Regions from separate parts of the Rhizobium sp. CAU 1783 genome, predicted to be linked through region 3. Evidence: predicted binding sites of a transcription regulator. Region 3 holds the regulator's gene; each other region holds the start of a gene.
What was found. Region 3 encodes LexA, which represses DNA repair genes until DNA is damaged. Its sites were predicted from a motif close to TGTTCNNNNTGTGTTCNG; they were not measured.
Positions count from the first base shown of each region.

Region 1 (6,695 bases), on a different contig from region 3:
GCGCCATTCTGCCCCTGATCATGACCGTCGCTCTGACGGGTCTCGAGTTCCTCGTCGCCTTCCTGCAGGCTTACGTCTTCGCGGTGCTGACTTGCATGTACCTCAACGACGCAATTCACCCTGGCGGGCACTAAGGATCACCGACATTGACGTCTGAAGACGTCAGTCATTCGCCGCAACAACCATTCTAAGGAGATCAATCATGGAAGCGGAAGCAGCAAAGTACATCGGCGCAGGTCTGGCTTGCTTTGGTATGGCCGGCACGGCTCTCGGCCTCGGCAACATCTTCGGCAACTACCTGTCCGGCGCACTGCGCAATCCGTCTGCCGCTGACAGCCAGTTCGGCCGTCTGGTATTCGGCTTCGCCGTTACGGAAGCTCTGGGCATCTTCTCGCTGCTCATCGCTCTCCTCCTCCTGTTCGCCGTCTAATACCGGCCGGGTTTTGGGGTCACGGCTCGCCACCGGGCGGCCGTGATCCTTCGCATTTGAGAATACACCTGGAGGTGAGCATGTTCGTGACCCCCGCCTATGCCGAGGAAACCCCGGCTTCGGGCCAGACCCCCGCGGCAGCGGCTCCTGCAGAGGGCCAGGTCCATACGGAAGAAGCCCCCGCACAGGGCGAAGTCCATACGGAAACCGGCGTTGCCAACGACGCAGGGCATGGTGGTGGCGTTTTCCCGCCATTCGACCAGTCGACCTATGCATCGCAGCTTCTCTGGCTGGTGCTCACGTTCGGCCTTTTCTACATCCTCATGCAGAAGGTCATCGTACCGCGCGTTGGCGGCATCCTGGAAAACCGGCATGACCGGATCGCCCAGGATCTCGACGAAGCCGGTCGGCTGAAGTCGGAAGCCGATGCAGCCATCGAGACCTACGAGCGCGAGCTCAGCGCTGCCAAGGCCAAGGCCGGGCAGATCGCGGCGACCGCCCGTGACAATGCCAAGGCAAAGGCAGATGCCGAGCGCGCCGCCGTCGAAGCGGAACTCGCCGGCAAGGTTGCCGCAGCCGAAGCCCGCATCGCCGACATCAAGGCCAAGGCATTCGCCGAGGTCGATACCATCGCCGTCGACACCGTCGGTTCGATCGTCGAGCAGCTGATCGGCACCAAGGCGACCGCAGCCGACATCAAGGCAGCCGTCAGCGGCGTAGCCGGCAAGCAGGGAGCTTGATCCATGCATTTCGACGCAACATTCTTCGCTTTCGTCGGCCTGGTCCTGTTCCTGGCCCTGGTCGTCTATCTCAAGGTTCCGGGCATGGTGGCGAAGTCGCTCGACGCCCGCGCCGACAAGATCCGTGACGAGCTGGCCGAAGCCAAGCGCCTGCGCGAAGAAGCCCAGCACCTGCTGGCCGAATACCAGCGCAAGCGCAAGGAAGCCGAAGCCGAAGCAGCAGGCATTGTTGCCGCGGCCGAACGCGAGGCAGCCGCACTGACGGCGGAAGCCAAGCAGAAGACCGAAGAGTTCGTGGCGCGCCGCAATGCGCTCTCCGAACAGAAGATCAAGCAGGCTGAAGCCGACGCCGTGAACGCGGTTCGCGCCGCAGCCGTCGACCTTGCGGTCGCAGCGGCGGAAGCCGTGCTGGCCAAGAAGACCGATGCCGCCGTGCAGGACAAGCTCTTCAAGGGCGCTGTCGGCGAGGTCAAGGCGCGCCTCAACTGAGGCCTTTAGGTCAATCTGGATTACGAAGAAGCCCGGCTATGACCGGGCTTTTTCTTTGCCCGCTCGGCGGCTGTCGACCCTCTTCGGGGTGGTCGGCGGAGGCGGCGTTTGTTCGCGAGTGGCGGCACCAGCTCTGCCGGGGCGTCGGGCAAGACATCGCGGCGCGTGGCGATGGTTGGACCGCATGTCGGGCCCTGCCTCAATCGGCGGCGTCGTCGATACGCAGTGGCCTGAAGCTCATGCGGTGCAGCGGGCAGGGGCCATGGACGGCGATCGCGCTGCGGTGACGCTCGGTTCCGTAGCCGGCATGGATCTCGAAACCATAGGCGGGATGTACAAGACCGGCGCGCGCCATCATGCGGTCGCGCATTACCTTGGCGACGATCGAAGCCGCGGCAATCGACAGCGATCGGGAGTCACCTTTCACCAGTGCCTGCGTGCTCACTGTCAAGCCTGGCGGCACATCGCGTCCGTCGACCAACACATGGCGCGGCGCGACAGCGAGACCGGCAACTGCGCGCCGCATGGCGTCGAGGCTCGCCTTGCGGATGTCGCGCCGATCGATATGACGCGGCGAGGATGACGCGATGGAGACGACAGATGTTGCGAGGATGGCGTCGAACAGGCTTTCGCGCTGGGCGGCGGACAGCTTCTTCGAATCGTTGAGCCCCGGCGGGGTATTCCTGGGGTCGAGAATGACCGCAGCCGCAACAACCGGACCGGCCAGCGGCCCGCGTCCGGCTTCGTCCGTCCCCGCAACCGGAAAAAGCCCGCGTCGTTCGGCCAGTTGCTCGAACTCGAAGCTCGGCCCGGCGGAAAGGTCGGCAAACAGATCGGGAGAATCGGGTGGCGTGCGAGATTTCATGCGGCAGAAATCGCACGCGCACCCGATCTCCTGCAAGTCCCCGGCATCGGCGGCCGGCAGGGGAGACGACCGCCGAGGCGGCAGCCGGGGACCTGTATTCCGGCGCGAGGCGGCGGGCCGCACCGGAAATTTCGCAAAATGACGGGACGCACCCCCAGGAGTTGGTCCGTTGAGGGCAGGCCGGCCCGGCGCTTCCGAACAGCACCGGCCCAGGCAAGGCCCGCAAAACCGTCTCAGAGCAGCGACAGCTGCACGCCGCTGCCATCCGGCGGAACGAACAGGTCGTCCCTCAGATGCATGCTGCGGCGAACCATGCCGAGCCGCTTCGTCGCCATCTCGAAGCGGCGACTGATCTGCCAGGCATAGGGGCCGGCGCCCTTCATGCGCTTGCCGAATTCCGCGTCGTAATCCTTGCCGCCGCGCATCGAACGTACCAGCGACATCACGTGCCGATAACGATCCGGATAGTTCTGCAGCAGCCAGTCGCGGAACAGCGGGCTGACCTCGTAAGGGAGACGCAGCAGCACGTAACCGGCCTCGTTCGCCCCCGCAGCCTTGGCCGAATCCAGAACACGCTCGATTTCATGGTCGTTGAGCGCCGGAATGACCGGCGCCATCAGTACGCCGGTCGGAACGCCGGCCTCGGATAGCGCCCGGATCGCTTCCAGCCGTTTCGTCGGCGTGGCCGCCCGCGGCTCCATCGTGCGCGCGAGCTTGCGGTCGAGCGTGGTGACCGAGATGGCCACCTTGGCAAGTCCGCGCGACGCCATCGAGGACAGGATGTCGAGGTCGCGCAGGATGAGCGCCGACTTGGTGACAATCGCCACCGGATGGTTGGCCTTGTTCAGCACTTCGAGGATCTGGCGCATGATGCGCCATTCCCGCTCGATCGGCTGATAGGGATCGGTATTGGTACCGATCGCGATCGTGCGCGGCTTGTAGCCGGGCTTGGCCAGTTCCCGTTCGAGAAGCCGCGGCGCGTCGGGCTTGGCGAACAGCTTCGCTTCGAAGTCGAGACCGGCCGACAGCCCCATATAGCTGTGGGTCGGGCGGGCGAAGCAGTAGATGCAGCCATGTTCGCAGCCCCGATAGGGATTGATCGAGCGGTCGAAGGGAATGTCGGGCGATTCATTGCGGGTGATGACGCTACGCGGACGTTCCACCTGTACCTCGGTGCGGAAGGGCGGCATGTCCTCCAGTGTCGACCAGCCGTCGTCGAGCGCAACCCGTTCCTGGGCCTCGAAGCGCCCGGACGGGTTCATGCCGGCAGCCCGGCCGCGGCGGCGATCCACCTCGATCCGCAGCCCGGAAGAGGCGACCAGTGCGTCGGCAATATCTGCCGTATTGGCAGGCTGGAAGGCAGCCTGCACCACATGGGACAGCTCGTTCATGTTTGCTCCTCGCAGGGCAGCCGCCCCGTCTCGATGATTAAATTCCTACCGCGGAAATGAGAACAATGCAAGAACAAAATGAGTGAACAGCCTGTGGCAATCGTTTGTGCGATGCGATAGAGATAGGTGATGTTGACAGTCATTCTTGAGTGCCGCGATCAGGAGGCGGAACTTGCCCAGACGCTTTCGGTGCTCGTGGCCGGGGCGGTCGAGGGCCTGGTGAGCGACGTGGTCGTGCTCGATCACGGCTCTCGCGACGGCTCGTCGCGGGTGGCCGATGCTGCCGGCTGCCGCTTCCATGTGCAGTGGGATCTGAAGGATGTCCTGCGGTCGGTGCGCGGCGAGTGGGTGCTGCTGGTCGAAGCCGGTGCGCGGCCGCTGCATGGCTGGATTGACGAGATCGGCGAATATGTCGCTCTCAACAAGACGCCCGCCCGCTTTTCTCCGTCCCGTCACCATCGCCGCCCGTTCTACCAGCGGATTGTGCGGCGCCTGCCGCCGCTGGAATGCGGCCTTCTCCTGCCTAAGCGTCAGGCGATCGCCTTGGCCAAGTCGGGCATGGCGCTTGGCCAGCTTGCCGCTGGACAAAAATCCGCGCGCCTCGCCAGCGAAATCCTTCCGGCCTGGGTTTCCCGCCGGGGCGGTGCCTGAAGGTCCCGGTGTTCCGTTCTGCCCCTGACCTTCGCGGTCGCGGTCAATGCGTTCCGTTCGTTTCCGTCGCGGCAAAATACCAGTCGGGCTGCATCCGGCAGAGTTCGGCCTGCGCGGACGCCGTCGCTTCCCGGTTTTCATAGACACCGAAACAGGTTGCGCCCGATCCGGACATCCTGACCAGGCGTGGCCCGGTCGACCGCAGCATTTCGGCAAGCGTGCCGATCTCCGGCAGCAGCGCGCGGGCGGGGCCCTCGAGGTCGTTTCGCTGCGCGGCGAGAAAGGCGATCCAGTCTTCGGTCGAGCCCGAGGCCGGCGGCTCCCCGATCGGTGCATTGCCCTTGGTCGTAAGGCGTCGGAAAATGTCCGGCGTCGATACGCCTTCAAGGGGATTGCCCAGGACCAGATGGAAGCGCGGCATCGACCGAAGCGCGTCGATTTGCTCGCCGATCCCGCGGGCGCGCAAGGGGCGGCCTTCGAGGCACATCGGCACATCGGCCCCGAGCTTGAGGGCAATCGGCCCAAGCCTGTCGGCGGGCAGCGTCGCGCCCCAGAACCGCATGAGCCCGCGCAGGGTCGCCGCCGCGTCCGCCGAGCCGCCACCGATCCCGGATGCGACCGGCAGGTTCTTTTCGAGTTCGATCGCGACGGGGGGCGCGGGCTGGCCATGCGCTGCAAGTGTTGCCCGAAGCAGGTCGCGCGCCTTGAGCACGAGATTGCCATCCTGCCCCGTCGCCTCCGCGGAAAGATGCAGACCAAACCGGCCGGAAAGCCGGAAGGCGTCTTCGTCCGCAGGCGAAAAGCGCAGGAGGTCGCCTTCGCCGGCAAAAGCCACGATGCTGTCGAGAAGGTGATAGCCGTCGGCGCGCTGACCGGTCACGTGCAGCGCCAGATTGATCTTGGCCGGCGCTGCCTCGCGTGTCGCAATGCCTTTCATGGCCTCAATTGCCGGCCTTCGGCATCTTGATCGTCTGGCCGGGATAGATCCGGTTCGGATTGCGCTTGAGGTCCGGATTGGCGTTGATCAGGTCGAGGAAGCGGTGCCCGTCGCCGAACGATTCGGTGGCAATCCCCCAGAGCGAATCGCCGGGCTTGACGGTGTAGCTGTCGGTCGCGGCCTGCGCCGCCTGGCTCTTCTGCGCGTCCGCCATGGCACCCGTCTGTGTGCCTTCGGTGCCCTTCGCGGCGACTTCCGGTGTCGCTTCCGGCAGCCCGTCGCGGATCTTCGCCTCGATCTTCGGAATTTCCGGCAGCTCGGGCTTGGAAATCAGCGCCCGCTTCCACTGGTAGGTCGCTTCCAGCTTGCGGCCGACGCGCCAGTAGGCGTCGCCCAGGTGGTCGTTGATGGTCGCGTCGCCGGCCTTGAGCTCGATCGCACGTTCCAGCTCGGTCACCGCGTCGTTGAACCGGCCGAGCCGGAAATAGGCCCAGCCGAGGGAATCGACGATGTAACCGTCATCCGGCCGGAGCTCGACCGCCTTGCGGATCATGTCGAGGCCTTCGTCCAGGTTGCGGTTCATGTCGACCCAGGAATAGCCGAGATAGTTCAGTACCTGCGGCTGATCCGGATTGAGCTCCAGCGCCTTGCGGAAACTCGGCTCTGCCTCGTCCCACTTCTTCAGGCGTTCATAGGCAATGCCGCGCTGGAAGAAGATCGACCAGTGCGCCTTGGCCGGTTGCGGGCCGATGATCTCGATCGCCTTGTCGTAATTGGCGGCCATCGCCGCATAGTCCTTGGCGTCGGACAGCACGCTGCCATAGGCGAGGTAGCTGCGGATGTCGTTGGGATCGGATTCGATCAGCGACTTCAGGTGGGTCCGCGCCTCGTCCACCTTGCCGGTCTGGGCGAGGGTGAGGCCGAGCTGCAGCTCGGAGATCCGGCGCATCGGCGAGGACGCCGGCACCTGCTTGTAGAAGTTGATCGCCCGTTCCGGCTGCTGGGCATTCTCCGCGATGCTGCCGAGCAGTACCAGCGTGTCGGCGCTGTTCTTGTCCAGCGCATGGGCGAACTGCAGGTAGAGCATGACGGTGTCTTCGGCGCCGTCGCGGTTCAGCGCGCCGCCGATCGAGAACAGCACGCCGGCTGCTCCTTCCGAGGCATTCTTCGCCAGCGACTCGATCTTGTCGCC
Region 1 is NZ_JBTOLM010000002.1:861,317-868,011, forward strand. Features, by position in the region: gene ACX93L_RS10895 (F0F1 ATP synthase subunit A) at 1-134, shown strand, start outside; gene ACX93L_RS10900 (F0F1 ATP synthase subunit C) at 203-430, shown strand; gene ACX93L_RS10905 (F0F1 ATP synthase subunit B) at 511-1,170, shown strand; gene ACX93L_RS10910 (F0F1 ATP synthase subunit B) at 1,174-1,659, shown strand; gene ACX93L_RS10915 (ribonuclease HII) at 1,859-2,524, opposite strand; gene ACX93L_RS10920 (PA0069 family radical SAM protein) at 2,758-3,915, opposite strand; gene ACX93L_RS10925 (glycosyl transferase) at 4,045-4,566, shown strand; gene ACX93L_RS10930 (4-(cytidine 5'-diphospho)-2-C-methyl-D-erythritol kinase) at 4,610-5,503, opposite strand; partial or broken gene ACX93L_RS10935 (tetratricopeptide repeat protein) at 5,748-6,695, opposite strand, start outside.
Region 1: the regulator LexA is predicted to act here: its motif matches at 3,974-3,991, upstream of ACX93L_RS10920 (PA0069 family radical SAM protein).

Region 2 (6,695 bases), on a different contig from region 3:
ATCGAGCTCCTCGAGGCCGCCGACCGTGCGGGCGCAGGCGATCACATGGGCGCCCGCCTTGGCAAGTTCGAGTGCGGTGAAAAAACCGATGCCGCGCGATGCGCCGGTGACGAGCGCGATACGGCCCTTCAGGTCAACTGTCATGATCTTCGTCCTTGGTGCTCAGCCGTTGTTGGCCAGCATGGAAACCTTGCGGCCAACCTTTTCGCCTTCCTTGTCGAGAAGGCGGGTCGGGTAGTCGCCGGTGAAATAGTGGTCGGTGAACTGCGGGGCGTCCGGGTCGCGCGGCTTGCCGCCGACCGCCTTGTAGAGGCCGTCGATCGACAGGAAGGCAAGCGAGTCCGCGCCGATATACTTCGCCATCGCCTTTTCATCGACATACTGGTTGGCGAGCAGCTTGTCGCGGTCCGGGGTGTCGATGCCGTAGAAGTCGGGGTGGAAGATCATCGGCGAGGCGACGCGGATATGCACTTCCTTGGCGCCGGCGTCGCGGATCATCTGCACGATCTTCAGCGAGGTGGTGCCGCGCACGATCGAATCGTCGACGAGAACGACACGCTTGCCTTCGATCATCGCCCGGTTGGCGGAATGCTTGAGCTTTACGCCGAAGGCACGGATCTGCTGGGTCGGTTCGATGAAGGTACGGCCGACATAGTGGTTGCGGATGATGCCGTATTCGAACGGGATGCCGCTCGCCTGGGCATAGCCGAGTGCCGCCGGCGTGCCGCCGTCTGGCACCGGCACGACGACATCGCCCTCGCAGGGGCATTCGTTGGCAAGGTTGATGCCCATGTTCTTGCGGGTGACGTAGACGCTGCGGCCGCTGACGACCGAATCCGGCCGGGCGAAATAGACGTATTCGAACAGGCAGGGCCGTTCCGGCTGCGGCTTGGCCGGCTTGCGGGCCTCGATGCTGATCGAGCCGTCGGGCTGCACTTCGCAGATGATGACTTCGCCGTTTTCAACGTCGCGCACGAACTTCGCGCCGATGATGTCGAGTGCGCAGGTTTCCGAGCAGAAGATCGGCATGCCGTCGAGTTCGCCCATCACCAGCGGGCGGATGCCGATCGGGTCGCGGGCGGCGATCAGCTTGGTGCGCGTCATCGCCACCATCGCATAGCCGCCTTCCATCTGGCGGATGGCGTCGATGAACCGGTCGGTGGTCGAGGAGTGGCGCGAACGGGCGATGAGGTGCAGCACGACTTCGGTATCCGAGGTCGACTGACAGATGGCCCCCGTCGCGATGATCTGGCGGCGCAGCGTGAGCCCGTTGGTGAAGTTGCCGTTGTGGGCAATGGCGATCCCGCCTTCCTCGAGTTCGGCAAACAGCGGCTGCACGTTGCGCAGCGCCACTTCGCCGGTGGTCGAGTAGCGGGTGTGGCCGATCGCCGAGGTTCCCGGGAGCTTCGCGAGCGTCGCGGGATTGGTGTAGTGGTCGCCGACGAGCCCCATGTGCTTTTCGGTGTGGAACTGCCGTCCGTCGAAGGAAACGATGCCTGCGGCTTCCTGGCCGCGGTGCTGGAGGGCATGCAGGCCGAGTGCGGTCAGCGTCGCCGCATCGGAGTGACCCAGAATGCCGAACACCCCGCATTCCTCATGGAGCGTGTCGTCTTCGAGACTCCATTCGAAACCGGAAAAATCAGACTGAGACATGAAAGCAGGCCTTTGCTCGATCGGACAGATGTGCCGGGACGGCTTTAACACGGAAGCCGCCGGTCTGTCCTGATCCGGCGGCGTCCGCTAGTGAAGTTCGTGGGCACGGCCGAAGGCCGCAGCCCCGTCAGTTGTTGGCGGCCGGGGCGTCTTCGGCCGGAGCCTGCTCCGCGGGAGCCTGGTCGGTCGGCGCTTCGGCGGCCGGTGCATCCGCAGCCGGCTCTTCCTTGCCGAGGATGCGGGCGCGGATCTGCGGTTCGATGTCTTCCGGCAGTACGGCCTCGAGCTTCATCACCAGCGTGTCGAGGAACGGCTTCGACTTGGCCTGGTTGACCCAATCGGGGCGATGCTTGGCGTCGATCAGCCAGTTCCAGAAGGCAACCGCGACGACGAGCAGCAGGATACCGCGAGCGGCGCCGAACAGGAAGCCGAGCGTCCGGTCGAGCGCGCCGATCCGGCTGTCGATGATGAAGTCGGCAATCCGGCTCGTGATGAACGAAATGACGATCAGCGCGATCAGGAAGATGGCGCCGGCCGAGCCGGCCATGGCGATGCGGTCGTCGCTCGTGTAGTTCTTCACGTAGGGGACAAGCATCGGATAGAGATAGTAGGCGGCGGCAACCGCGCCCGCCCAGCTGGCGATCGAAAGCACTTCGCGCGAAAACCCGCGCACCATGGCGAGCACGGCGGAAAACAGCACGACACCGATGACAATACCGTCAAAAATCGTAATGGGCATAAATACCAACTCCAAGACTTGCCGGCCATCGCCCGCATGATTGTCACCGCGACCGCTGCCGCCCTGCGCCGGCCGGGTCCGCCGGACTGGGTCAGTCGCCGGCCTGTTCCGAGCGCGCCTTCAACCGGGAACCGGCGATCCGCGCCACGAGATCGGGCAGGCTTTCGACTTCATTCCATTTCCCCGTCGAGCCTTTCGGCAGTTCCGACGAGGCGGCCGGCAGGACTGCGGAGGAAAAGCCAAGCTTCTCAGCCTCCTTCAGCCGTTGGGCCGTGTGTGCAACCGGACGGACGGCACCGGACAGGCTGACTTCGCCGAAATAGACGCAATCGGCAGGAAGGGCAAGACCGGCAAGCGACGAAACGAGGGCCGAGGCGATCGCCATGTCGGCTGCAGGCTCAGAGATGCGGTATCCGCCGGCGATATTCAAGTAGACGTCGTGTTGTCCGAGCCTCACCCCGCAATGCGCCTCGAGGACGGCGAGGATCATGGCGAGCCGGGAGGAGCCCCAGCCGACGACCGCACGCCGCGGTGTACCGAGCGTGGTGGGCGCGACGAGCGCCTGTACCTCGACCAGCACCGGACGCGTTCCTTCCATGCCGGCGAAGACGGCGGCCCCTGGTGCCTTCTCGTTGCGTTCGCCGAGAAAGAGTTCCGAGGGATTGGCCACTTCGCGCAGACCGCGGTCGGACATTTCGAACACGCCGATCTCGTCGGTCGGGCCGAAGCGGTTCTTGACGGTGCGGAGAATGCGATAGTGATGGCCGCGATCGCCTTCGAAATAGAGCACGGCATCGACCATGTGCTCGACGACGCGTGGACCCGCGATCTGACCATCCTTCGTGACATGGCCGACGAGAACCATGGTGGCGCCGGTCTGCTTGGCGAAGCGGATCATCGCCTGCACGCCGGTTCTGACCTGCGTCACGGTGCCGGGCGCGGAATCGGCCGTATCGCTCCACAGCGTCTGGATCGAATCGATGATGACAAGGTCCGGGCGCTTGCCTTCGGAAATTGTGGCGAGAATGTCCTCGACATTCGTCTCTGCGGCGAGAAGCACGTCGGTCTGGGCCGCGTCGAGGCGCTGGGCGCGAAGCCTGACCTGCGCCACCGCCTCTTCGCCGGAGACGTAGATGACGCGGTGCCCTTTGCGGGAAAGAGCTGCGGCTGCCTGCATCAGCAGCGTCGACTTGCCGATGCCCGGATCGCCGCCGATCAGGACCGCCGAGCCGCGCACGAAGCCGCCGCCGGTCGCCCGGTCGAGCTCGCCCATGCCGGTCGGAATGCGCGGCGCTTCCTCGATCTCTCCCGACAGGGAGGTGAGGGTGACCGGGCGGCCCTTCTTCGGCACCTTGCCGGGGCCGGAGCCGATCCCGCCCATCGGGTCTTCCTCGACGATGGTGTTCCACTCACCGCAGCCGTCGCATTTCCCAGCCCAGCGCGTGTGCACGGTGCCGCAGTTCTGGCAGATGAATTGGGTCTTGGCCTTCGCCATCGTCACGCCTTCCCGGTTCCGGATGTCGCGGAACAAAAAGTGAATATCGATCTCTCAACTAGGAGAAAACGCAGGAATGCGCAAGCCGGCCGAAGTGCTTCTAGAGCGCTTCGACATAATGCCGTTCGTGGCGGAGCCCGAGCCCGGTCAGGAGCTCGTAGCCGATCGTTCCGGCGGCCCGGGCCACATCGTCCACGGGAAGGTTGTTGCCGAACAGTTCGACATAGTCGCCAGCTGCGATCGCGTTGCGGGGCAGGTCGGTCACGTCGAAGATCGTCAGGTCCATGGTGATCCGGCCGATCACCGGGATCCTGTGACCGGCGATGAAGCCGTAGCCGCCGGCGATCCCGGTGTCGCGCAAGGGAACGCCCCGTCCGGAAAGCGAACGGAGATAGCCGTCCGCATAACCGACCGAAGCGATCGCAAGCCGGCTGTCGCGGGTGAGCCGGGACACGGCCCCGTAGCCCACGGCTTCGTCGGCCCTTGCCTCGCGGACCTGCAGGACGCGGGCCTCGGCGGTGGCGACCGGGCGCATCGGGTTCTTCATGCCGTTGACCGCTTCGCCCCCGTAAAGGGCGATCCCGGGCCGGGTCAGGTCGAAGTGGTATTCCCGGCCGAGGAAGGTTCCGGCAGATGCCGAGAGGCTTGAATCGATGCCTTCGAAGGCGGAGCTAACTCTGCGGAATGATTCCAGTTGCCGCCTGTTCATGGGGGACGACGGGTCATCGCCGCAGGCGAGGTGGCTGAGCACCAGGACGGGCGAGAAACTGGCAGGCCGCGACACGTCGTCGGCCAGCGCCAGCGCGTCTTCGAGCGGCAGTCCGAGACGATTGAAGCCCGTGTCCACCTGCAGAGCGCAGGGATAGTCGCCGCGCTCGGCAAGGGTCGACATCCAGAAGGCGAGCTGTTCCTGCGAGGCGATGACCGGAACGAGGTCGTGGTCGAAGAACATCTCTTCCATGCCCGGCCAGATCCCGGAGAGGACGAAGATCCGCGCTTCCGGGGCATAGGGCCGCAAGGTGGCGCCCTCGGAGGGCACGGCGACGAAGAAGTCGCGCGCTCCGGCGCGATAGAGCGTCTGTCCGACGTCCTCGATGCCGAGGCCGTAGGCATCCGCCTTGACGACCGCGGCCGTCCTGGCCTTGCCGGAACGCCGGGCCATGTCGCGCCAGTTGTCGGCAAGCGCGCCGAGATCGACGGTCAACCGGAGCGGTGCTGTGAGGAATTCGGCGGAGGCGTCGGTGAGATCGAAGGCGGTAGACATCTGGGATTCGCGACCACGGCTTGGGGAAGAAGGGCTCGGCGCGACCCTAGCACTTTTCTTCAAGACTGGAATGCGAAGGGCCTCTATAATCTCGCAATGCACAATGTTTCGCAGATGGATGCCGCCAACGACATGCCGCTGACACCGGTCGAGAGCACCCGCTTCTGGCGCGACGGGCGGTTCGGCGGCATGGAATGCCTGTCGGCGACCTTCCAGACCCATGCCTATGCGCCGCACGCCCACGAGACCTTCTCGATCGGCGCCATCGAGAGCGGCAGTCAGATCGCCCGCATTCGCGGAGCGCGCGAAGAGACCGGGCCGGGCTGCCTCTATCTGATCAACCCCGAGGTCGTGCACGACGGCGCGCCGGGGCCGGACGGCTATCGTTACAGGATGATCTATCCGGGTGAAGCACTTTATCGCGACGTGCTCGAGGATGTGACGGGCAAACCCTGCAGAGGCACGCCCGCCTTCACGCGTGAACTGCCGCAGGATGCCGAACTCGCCCAGGCCTTTCACCGTGCCCACCGGGCGCTCGAAGACAATGTCGGTGCGCTCGAGTCGGAAGAGGGCATGTATAGCGTGCTCGCCGCCCTCTTCATGCGCCATGGCAGCGAGGTGCGTGCACCCATCGAAACGCGGGAGCGCACCGCGGTATGCCGCGCCAGGGACTACCTGTCGGAGAACTTCGCCCAGGATGTCGGCCTGGAAGAGCTGGCCGCCATCGCGGGCCTGTCGCGCGCGCATCTGATCCGGGCCTTCCGCAAGGAATTCCATATCACGCCGCATGCCTTTCTGACGGATGTCCGCATCCGCCGGGCGAGGGCGCTGCTGTGCCTGGGACGAAGCCCGGCCGACGTCGCCTTCGCCTGCGGCTTCGCCGACCAGGCGCATTTCACCCGCCACTTCAAGGCTCGCGTCGGCATCACGCCGGGCCAGTTCCGCAAGAACTGATCACTTTCGTTCAAGACCGGCTCCGGCCTTCCCCATAAAAGGCGGCGACGACGGCCATGGAGTGGAAAATGCTGATGCAGGCGGAACGAACGTACAGGCAGGACTTCGTTGCCGGCGTGAGGCGCATCGCGCCGCTGATCGTCGCCGTCGTCCCTGTCGGCATCGTCTTCGGCGCGGTCGCCGCGACGAAGGGGCTTTCGGCGCTGGAGATCACCTTGATGAGCGCGCTGGTCTTTGCCGGAGGCTCCCAGTTCGTCGCAATGGACATCTGGACCCATCCGGCAAGCTGGACGGCGGTCGGCTTCGCCGCCCTGCTGGTCAACCTGCGCCATGTGCTGATGGGAACCTCGATCGCCGGCAAGATGCCTGCCTTCGGCCGCACGCAGAAGATCCTCTCCATGCTGTTTCTGGCGGACGAGATCTGGGCGATCGCCGAGTTCCGCGCCCGTGAGGCGCGGTTGACGCCAGTCTGGTATGCCGGGATCGTCGTGCCGTTTTATCTCGCCTGGGTGGTTGCAAGCGTGCTCGGCGCGGTGCTCGGCGGCTTCGTCGGTGATCCGGCGTTGATCGGGCTCGATTTTGCCTTTCCC
Region 2 is NZ_JBTOLM010000002.1:1,369,159-1,375,853, forward strand. Features, by position in the region: gene ACX93L_RS13510 (SDR family NAD(P)-dependent oxidoreductase) at 1-144, opposite strand, end outside; gene purF (amidophosphoribosyltransferase) at 163-1,653, opposite strand; gene ACX93L_RS13520 (CvpA family protein) at 1,781-2,392, opposite strand; gene radA (DNA repair protein RadA) at 2,484-3,887, opposite strand; gene alr (alanine racemase) at 3,988-5,151, opposite strand; gene ACX93L_RS13535 (AraC family ligand binding domain-containing protein) at 5,248-6,105, shown strand; gene ACX93L_RS13540 (AzlC family ABC transporter permease) at 6,180-6,695, shown strand, end outside.
Region 2: the regulator LexA is predicted to act here: its motif matches at 3,916-3,933, upstream of radA (DNA repair protein RadA).

Region 3 (6,695 bases):
GCTGCTTCTTCAGCGTATGGAACACTTCCGAGCCCATGCGAACCGCGTCGCGAATGGTTTCGGCGCCGACCGGCACGATCATGAATTCCTGGAAGTCGATCGGGTTGTCGGCATGGGCGCCGCCGTTGATGATGTTCATCATCGGAACCGGCAGAACATGGGCATTCGGGCCACCGACATAGCGGTAGAGCGGCAGGCCGGATGCTTCCGCGGCAGCCTTGGCGACGGCGAGCGACACGCCGAGAATGGCGTTGGCTCCGAGACGCGACTTGTTGGCCGTGCCGTCCAGCTCGATCATGATGTTGTCGATCTGGATCTGGTTCTCGGCATCGAGGCCGCCGATCGCGTCGAAGATCTCGGTGTTGACCGCTTCAACCGCCTTTTCGACGCCCTTGCCGAGATAGCGGCTGCCGCCGTCGCGCAGTTCGACCGCTTCGTGAGCACCGGTCGAGGCGCCCGACGGCACGGCCGCGCGGCCCATGCTGCCGTCTTCCAGATAGACATCGACCTCGACGGTCGGATTGCCGCGGCTGTCCAGAATTTCACGGCCGATGATGTCGGTGATTGCAGTCATGAGGGCCTCCCTGCTGCTGGGTGGGGATTGAGGATGGCCTGTCTTAATCGAAGACGCGGAAAATACAATGGCAGCGAGATGACAGAAGCCGAAAGGTCATCGCCGCCGTCGTCACCAACGCAAAACGCCGGCGCAAGCGCCGGCGTTCGTCCATGATGAAGTCAGCCTGTCCAGTTAAGCTCAGGCAGCCTTGGCGACAGCGTCGAAGGCCAGAAGCTTCTCCAGTAGGCGCTTCATCTGGCTGATCGGCACCATGTTCGGGCCGTCGGACGGCGCATTGTCGGGATCCTGATGCGTCTCGATGAACAGGCCGGCAACACCGACGGCAACAGCCGCGCGTGCCAGCGTCTCGACGAACTCTCGCTGGCCACCCGAGGAGCCGCCCTGGCCGCCCGGCTGCTGTACCGAGTGCGTTGCATCGAACACCACCGGCGCGCCGGTCGCAGCCATGATCGGCAGGGAGCGCATGTCGGACACCAGCGTGTTGTAGCCGAAGGACGCTCCGCGTTCGCACAGCAGCACATTCGGGTTGCCGCTGGCGTTGAGCTTGTTGAGCACGTTCTTCATGTCCCAGGGGGCGAGGAACTGGCCCTTCTTCACATTGATCACGCGGCCCGTCTGGGCGGCGGCGACCAGCAGATCGGTCTGCCGGCACAGGAAGGCCGGGATCTGCAGCACGTCGACCGTCGGCGCCACCAGCCGGCAGTGCTCTTCCGTGTGCACGTCGGTCAGTACCGGAAAGCCGTATTCCTTCTTGAGGTCGGCAAAGACCTCCATGGCCTTGTCCAGGCCGATGCCGCGTTCGGCCGAAAGGGACGTGCGGTTGGCCTTGTCGAAGGACGACTTGTAGACGAGCCCGAGCCCAAGTTCCCGGCAGATTTCGGAGAGTTGCCCGGCGATCATGAAGGCATGGTCGCGGCTCTCCATCTGGCAGGGGCCGGCGATCAGCGCAAAACGCTTCGAATTGGAGAAAACCGCCTTGGCGGCACCATCGCCGACGACGACTTCGGAATTGGTCTGAATGCTCATGAAACCTCCTCGAATGCGAAGGCCACGCCCTGCCCCGCCTCGTGCGGAACGATCAGGCGCGCGCCGCGGCGGCTGAATGCGACGCCATTATCAGCGAGCAGGCGCTCTGTCACGCCGATATCGCCGACGCGCACCATGACCAGCCGGCCCTTGAGTCCACGCCCGGCTCCTCGGGCGTCGATACCGAAATAGCCATCGAGCCCCTCAGGGGTGAGCGCCTCGACCTTCACATTCCTTGTCTGAAGCGCGATCCCGAAGGAGTGCGCCTCCACCGCGCGCTGTTCGAACACCTCTTCGAGCAGATACTGGAAATCGCTTGGGTTTTCCTCGACGAGCACGACCGCCGAGAGGCCGAGTGCGCCATTGGCATGCCGGGCCAGCGCGCCGCGGTCCGCGGGCAGCGGGTTCACCCGTTCGCAGGCGAACAGGAAAAAATCGGGAGCCCTGAGATCGGCGGCAAAGGCGAGCTTGAAACCGCCGAGAACCTCGGAGCCGTCGGCCATCTTGAACATGCGCTCGAAATGCAGCATCGGTCCGCCGGAAAAGCCTGCGCCGGCAAACCGCGCGTGATCGGCATCCGCGTCAACCGTCTTCACCACGATCGCGGAAAAGCCCTCCTGCCCGTTGCGGAAGCGGAACGCCTGATCCCGCGCGACGAACATGTTGCCGGCCCTGGCTGCAGCCTCGCATTCTTCGCGGCTACCGACGGCCAGCGGTTCGAGATAGGTGTCGTCCCCGAAGAAGACGCAGGCATTCTCCGTCCCGAACGGATGACGCGCATCCGGCGCGACCGTGAAGCCGAGCTGAGCAAACCGGGCGCGTGTCGCCTCGAGCGACGTAACCGGTAGGACGAGGTGGTCGACCGCTCCCACCGCATGCTGTTTGGATGTCATCGGGAATGCACTCCTTGCGCCTGACAGACCGTTCTTGCGACTACCTAATCACTCCCGCGCGTCGATGAAAGGGCAAGCACCGCTTCCTTCAGTGCGGCAATCTCGCTCCGGGCCGCCTGGAGCTCGATCAGCACCTGCTCATCGATCTTGTGGTGCAGCGCCAGCACCTCGATCTCCGCCTTCAGGTTTATCTCGTAGTCCTTGGCCGCCATGAAACGGTCCCGCGCCGCCTGCCGGTTCTGGCTCATCATGATGACCGGCGCCTGGATCGCCGCAAGCATCGAGAGCAACAGGTTGAGGAAGATGAACGGATAGGGATCGAGCGCATGCGTCGCCAGCACGACGGTATTGAGGATCACCCAGGCGACCAGGAAGGCACCGAACCCGACGATGAAACCCCAGGACCCGCCGACCCGGGCGATCGAATCCGCAAGTCGTTGCCCGGGCGTTGCGGCGGCGAGAAAATCCTCGCTTGCGTTCGTCGAAAGCACCCGCCGCTCGCGGGCCTTCTTGAGGACCCGGCGTTCCGCTTCGCTGAGCTCATGCGCAGCCTTGCCGAACACCTTCTTCTCGATATCGCCAAACATGTCTCACCGTCTCCGCTCTGCCGCACATGCGGACACCAGACCCCGGCCCCGTCATTCGATATGGGGACTGCCCTGTCAACGGTCGCATGCGTTGAGGCGGCCATTCCGCGGACCGGGCCTCCCGATAAAACACAAGATCTGACGGCTTCTTCACGTTTTTTTATCCCCTTGCGGAACACAAATGGAACAGATAGTGTATGTTCTGTATTTGTTTCACGAATGGGGCACCGCAACATGCTGACGCGAAAGCAACAGGAACTGCTTCTGTTCATCCACGAGCGGATGAAGGAGTCGGGCGTTCCCCCATCCTTCGACGAGATGAAGGATGCGCTCGACCTGGCCTCGAAGTCCGGCATTCACCGCCTTATCACGGCGCTTGAGGAACGCGGTTTCATTCGCCGTCTCCCTAACCGGGCCCGGGCGTTGGAGGTCATCAAGCTGCCCGAGGCCTATACACCGAGCCTCCAGCCGCGCCGCGGCTTCTCGCCGAGCGTCATCGAGGGCAGCCTGGGCAAGCCCGCCCCGGTCGCACCGCCGAAGGTCGCCGTAGAGGACGCCGCGAACTCCGTCAGCGTTCCGGTCATGGGCCGCATTGCCGCCGGCGTGCCGATCTCGGCCATTCAGAACAACACCCACGACATCACGGTTCCGGCCGAGATGATCGGTTCCGGTGACCACTACGCCCTGGAGGTGAAGGGTGATTCGATGATCGAAGCCGGCATTCTCGACGGCGACACGGTCATCATCCGCAATGCCTCGAATGCCAATCCGGGCGACATCATCGTTGCGCTGGTCGACGACGAGGAGGCGACGTTGAAACGCTTCCGCCGCCGGGGAGCGTCGATTGCGCTGGAGGCCGCGAATCCCGCCTATGAAACGCGCATTTTCCCGCCGGACCGGGTGAAAATCCAAGGCAAGCTCGTCGGCCTTATCCGGCGTTACCACTGAAGCGAGGGCGGGTCATCGAACCCGCCTTTTTCGTGGGAACGGGGAGCCGACTCGTCCTGCGTTGGCGGGAAGACAAAACGTTCCGTCCGCCAGTCATAGAGGCGATGCACGGTCCATGGCCGATTGTCTCCTCGTTCGATGGCGGAGGTGACCGACAATGTGCGGCTCCGCCGATTACCGAGCGTGATTTCGAGCGCGCCGGTCTGCCTGAGGGTTTCGGCTGTGAAAAGGTGAGCGCCGGATTGGCAGCGTTGAAATCCAGTCCGCCTCGCCGCGATCACGATATCCGCACTGTCACAGGCGCCCCCGACAAAGACGGGCTCCTCGACTGTCGCGATGGTCCAGCCGTTCTCGAGGACAGCGACGCACCATGACTTTCCCTCACAGGCGAACCGCGGGCCGGAGGCTTTTGCGAGTGCAGCCTTCATCCGCCTTTCGCCGTCTTCCAGATCCGCCTCCGAAAGTTGCGGTCTGGCCTTTGCCGGCGCTAACGCATCCTGCGCGGCCTTCGACCCGTCCTGCTTTTGGGTGGCTTGTCCAGAGGGTTGTTTGTCGCCGGCTTTGTCGAGGAATACCGGCGGCTCATGGCCCGAAAAGCCAAGTGCGGATTGCCACTGGTCGAAGATAAACGACGGAGGGCGGACGCGGTTGGTGGCAAGCCGACCTGGCTCCATCCACATCCCGACCAGGCGACCGTCCTCCGCCACATAAAGGTCGGCGACCGGTGGAAGCGGCGCGATGAGTACCGCGAGTAGGCTCGCCCCGAGCAAAAGGCTTCCGGCCTGCCGGAGGTGCGATCGGAGCAGCGTCAACATCAGCAGACCGAGGGAGGTCAGAGGCAGGAACCAGCCCGGCAGTCGCGAAAAGCGGATTGCGTCGTCCCACCCGGCAATCCACTCAGCGATGGCGATCACCCATTCGAGCCCCCACCCCATCACCCAGAGAAACGGCCCGTCGAGACCGAGAGGCATCAGCAGCATCGCCACGAGCCCTGCCGGCATGACGAGGATCGAGATGATCGGCATGGCCACGAGATTGGCTTCCAGGCTGTGCGGCGCCAGCCGATGAAAATGGGAAACGGCGAAGGCCGCGGTCGACAACCCGCCGATCAGGGAGGTTGCGAAAGCCCCCCCAAGAATCTTCCCGCCTGCTGCAAGCAAGGAAAGACCCGGTATCGCGAATGGCAGGGAGGGCTTGCGCGGCCGGCTGCGCCACGCGGCATAGCCGGCAATCAGACCGGCCGTCGCTGCAAACGACATCTGGAAACTTGGCCCCATCACCGCCGATGGGCTGACCACCAGGATCACGATCGCAGCAAGGGCCAGGTTGCGCAGGCTGATCGCCGGGCGATCGAAGAGCACCGCGACCAGCATGATTGCCGTCATCAGGAAAGCACGCACCGCCGAGACCTGGCAGCCTGATATCAGCAGGTAGGCGAAGGCGGCGGCAAGCGCGCCGAAGGCCGCGAACTTCTTGATCGGCATCGTTTGGGCAAGCCCTGGCAGGAGGCTGAGGATCTTGCGCAGGCCGACGAAGAAGATCCCCGCGGCCAGCGCCATGTTCAGCCCCGAGATCGCGGTGATGTGCGCGAGGCCCGAGAGCCGCAAGGCCTCTGTCGCGCCCTTCGACATCGAGCGGCGCTCGCCGGTGATGATCGAGGCGGCAAAGGCGCCGGGATCACCCGCAAGTTCCGTGCGGATGCGTGTCGAGATCCGATCCCGCAAGGAAAAGAGCACGCGGTCGGCCATTATCCAGAACCCCTCGTTGCTCGCCATCCCGGCCGCGCCGGCCTGAGCCGGGCCGAGAAAGAAGCCCACCGCTCCGATTTCGTTGAAATAGCTGGCGAAGGCGAAATCATTGAGGCCCGGAAGCGCCGGCCCGGAAGGCGGTGAAAGTCGCGCCCGCCCCCGGATCGCCTCGCCCAGAAGAGCCGGCCGGTTCGCGCCGCGTGCCAGGATAGAGATCCGCTCGGGCGGCCGCTTCAACCGTGGCTCGGCCGTTGCCGTCAGGCGGATCTCGTAGCGCCATTCGCCATTGGCCCCCGCCTCGCGCCTCTCGACGATACCCGTGACGATGGTCGTCACGCCGCTGTCGAGGATCGTCGTCCCCAGCCTGCCGGTCTCCATGGCGGCCAGCACCATGCCGGCAACCGGCAGGACCACGCACGCCAACATTCCGCGCAGTCGCGGCCGACCGGTCGCCGCGGCGAGAAGAAGGAACAAGAGTGCGGCCAGCAGTCCCGTCAGGACGCTGGTCGGAGGCGGCCGAGCGAGCGAAAACCAGGTAACCGCGCCGGCTCCGAGAAAGACCGGGACGAAATGAAAAAGATGGCCATGCTCCGCCTCACGCGCCAAGTCCGCCAGGAGGCCATACCAAAGCTGCGTCAGGCGTTCGGAGAGACGAGCACGGGGACCAGCGGTTCGCACGAGCGTGTTAGGCGAACCAGCACTCCGGCCAAAATATGCCGTCGGCTGCAGCGGCATCGCGCCCACCGCGTCGAGGTCATCCCGTCTTTCGGCAATCTCCACCAATTGCCTGCCCCCTGCCCCGCGCCGGCTGGCCGATTGGCGCCCCACGGTCCGCGCGTTCGCAACAGGAAATCTAGCAATTTTCACGAGCGCGACAAGAAGTTTTCCCGCATAAATTACTCAATCGATTAAATCT
Region 3 is NZ_JBTOLM010000001.1:1,224,641-1,231,335, reverse strand. Features, by position in the region: gene eno (phosphopyruvate hydratase) at 1-574, opposite strand, end outside; gene kdsA (3-deoxy-8-phosphooctulonate synthase) at 755-1,603, opposite strand; gene ACX93L_RS05630 (VOC family protein) at 1,600-2,496, opposite strand; gene ACX93L_RS05625 (DUF1003 domain-containing protein) at 2,541-3,083, opposite strand; gene lexA (transcriptional repressor LexA) at 3,318-4,031, shown strand; gene ACX93L_RS05615 (ComEC/Rec2 family competence protein) at 4,022-6,559, opposite strand.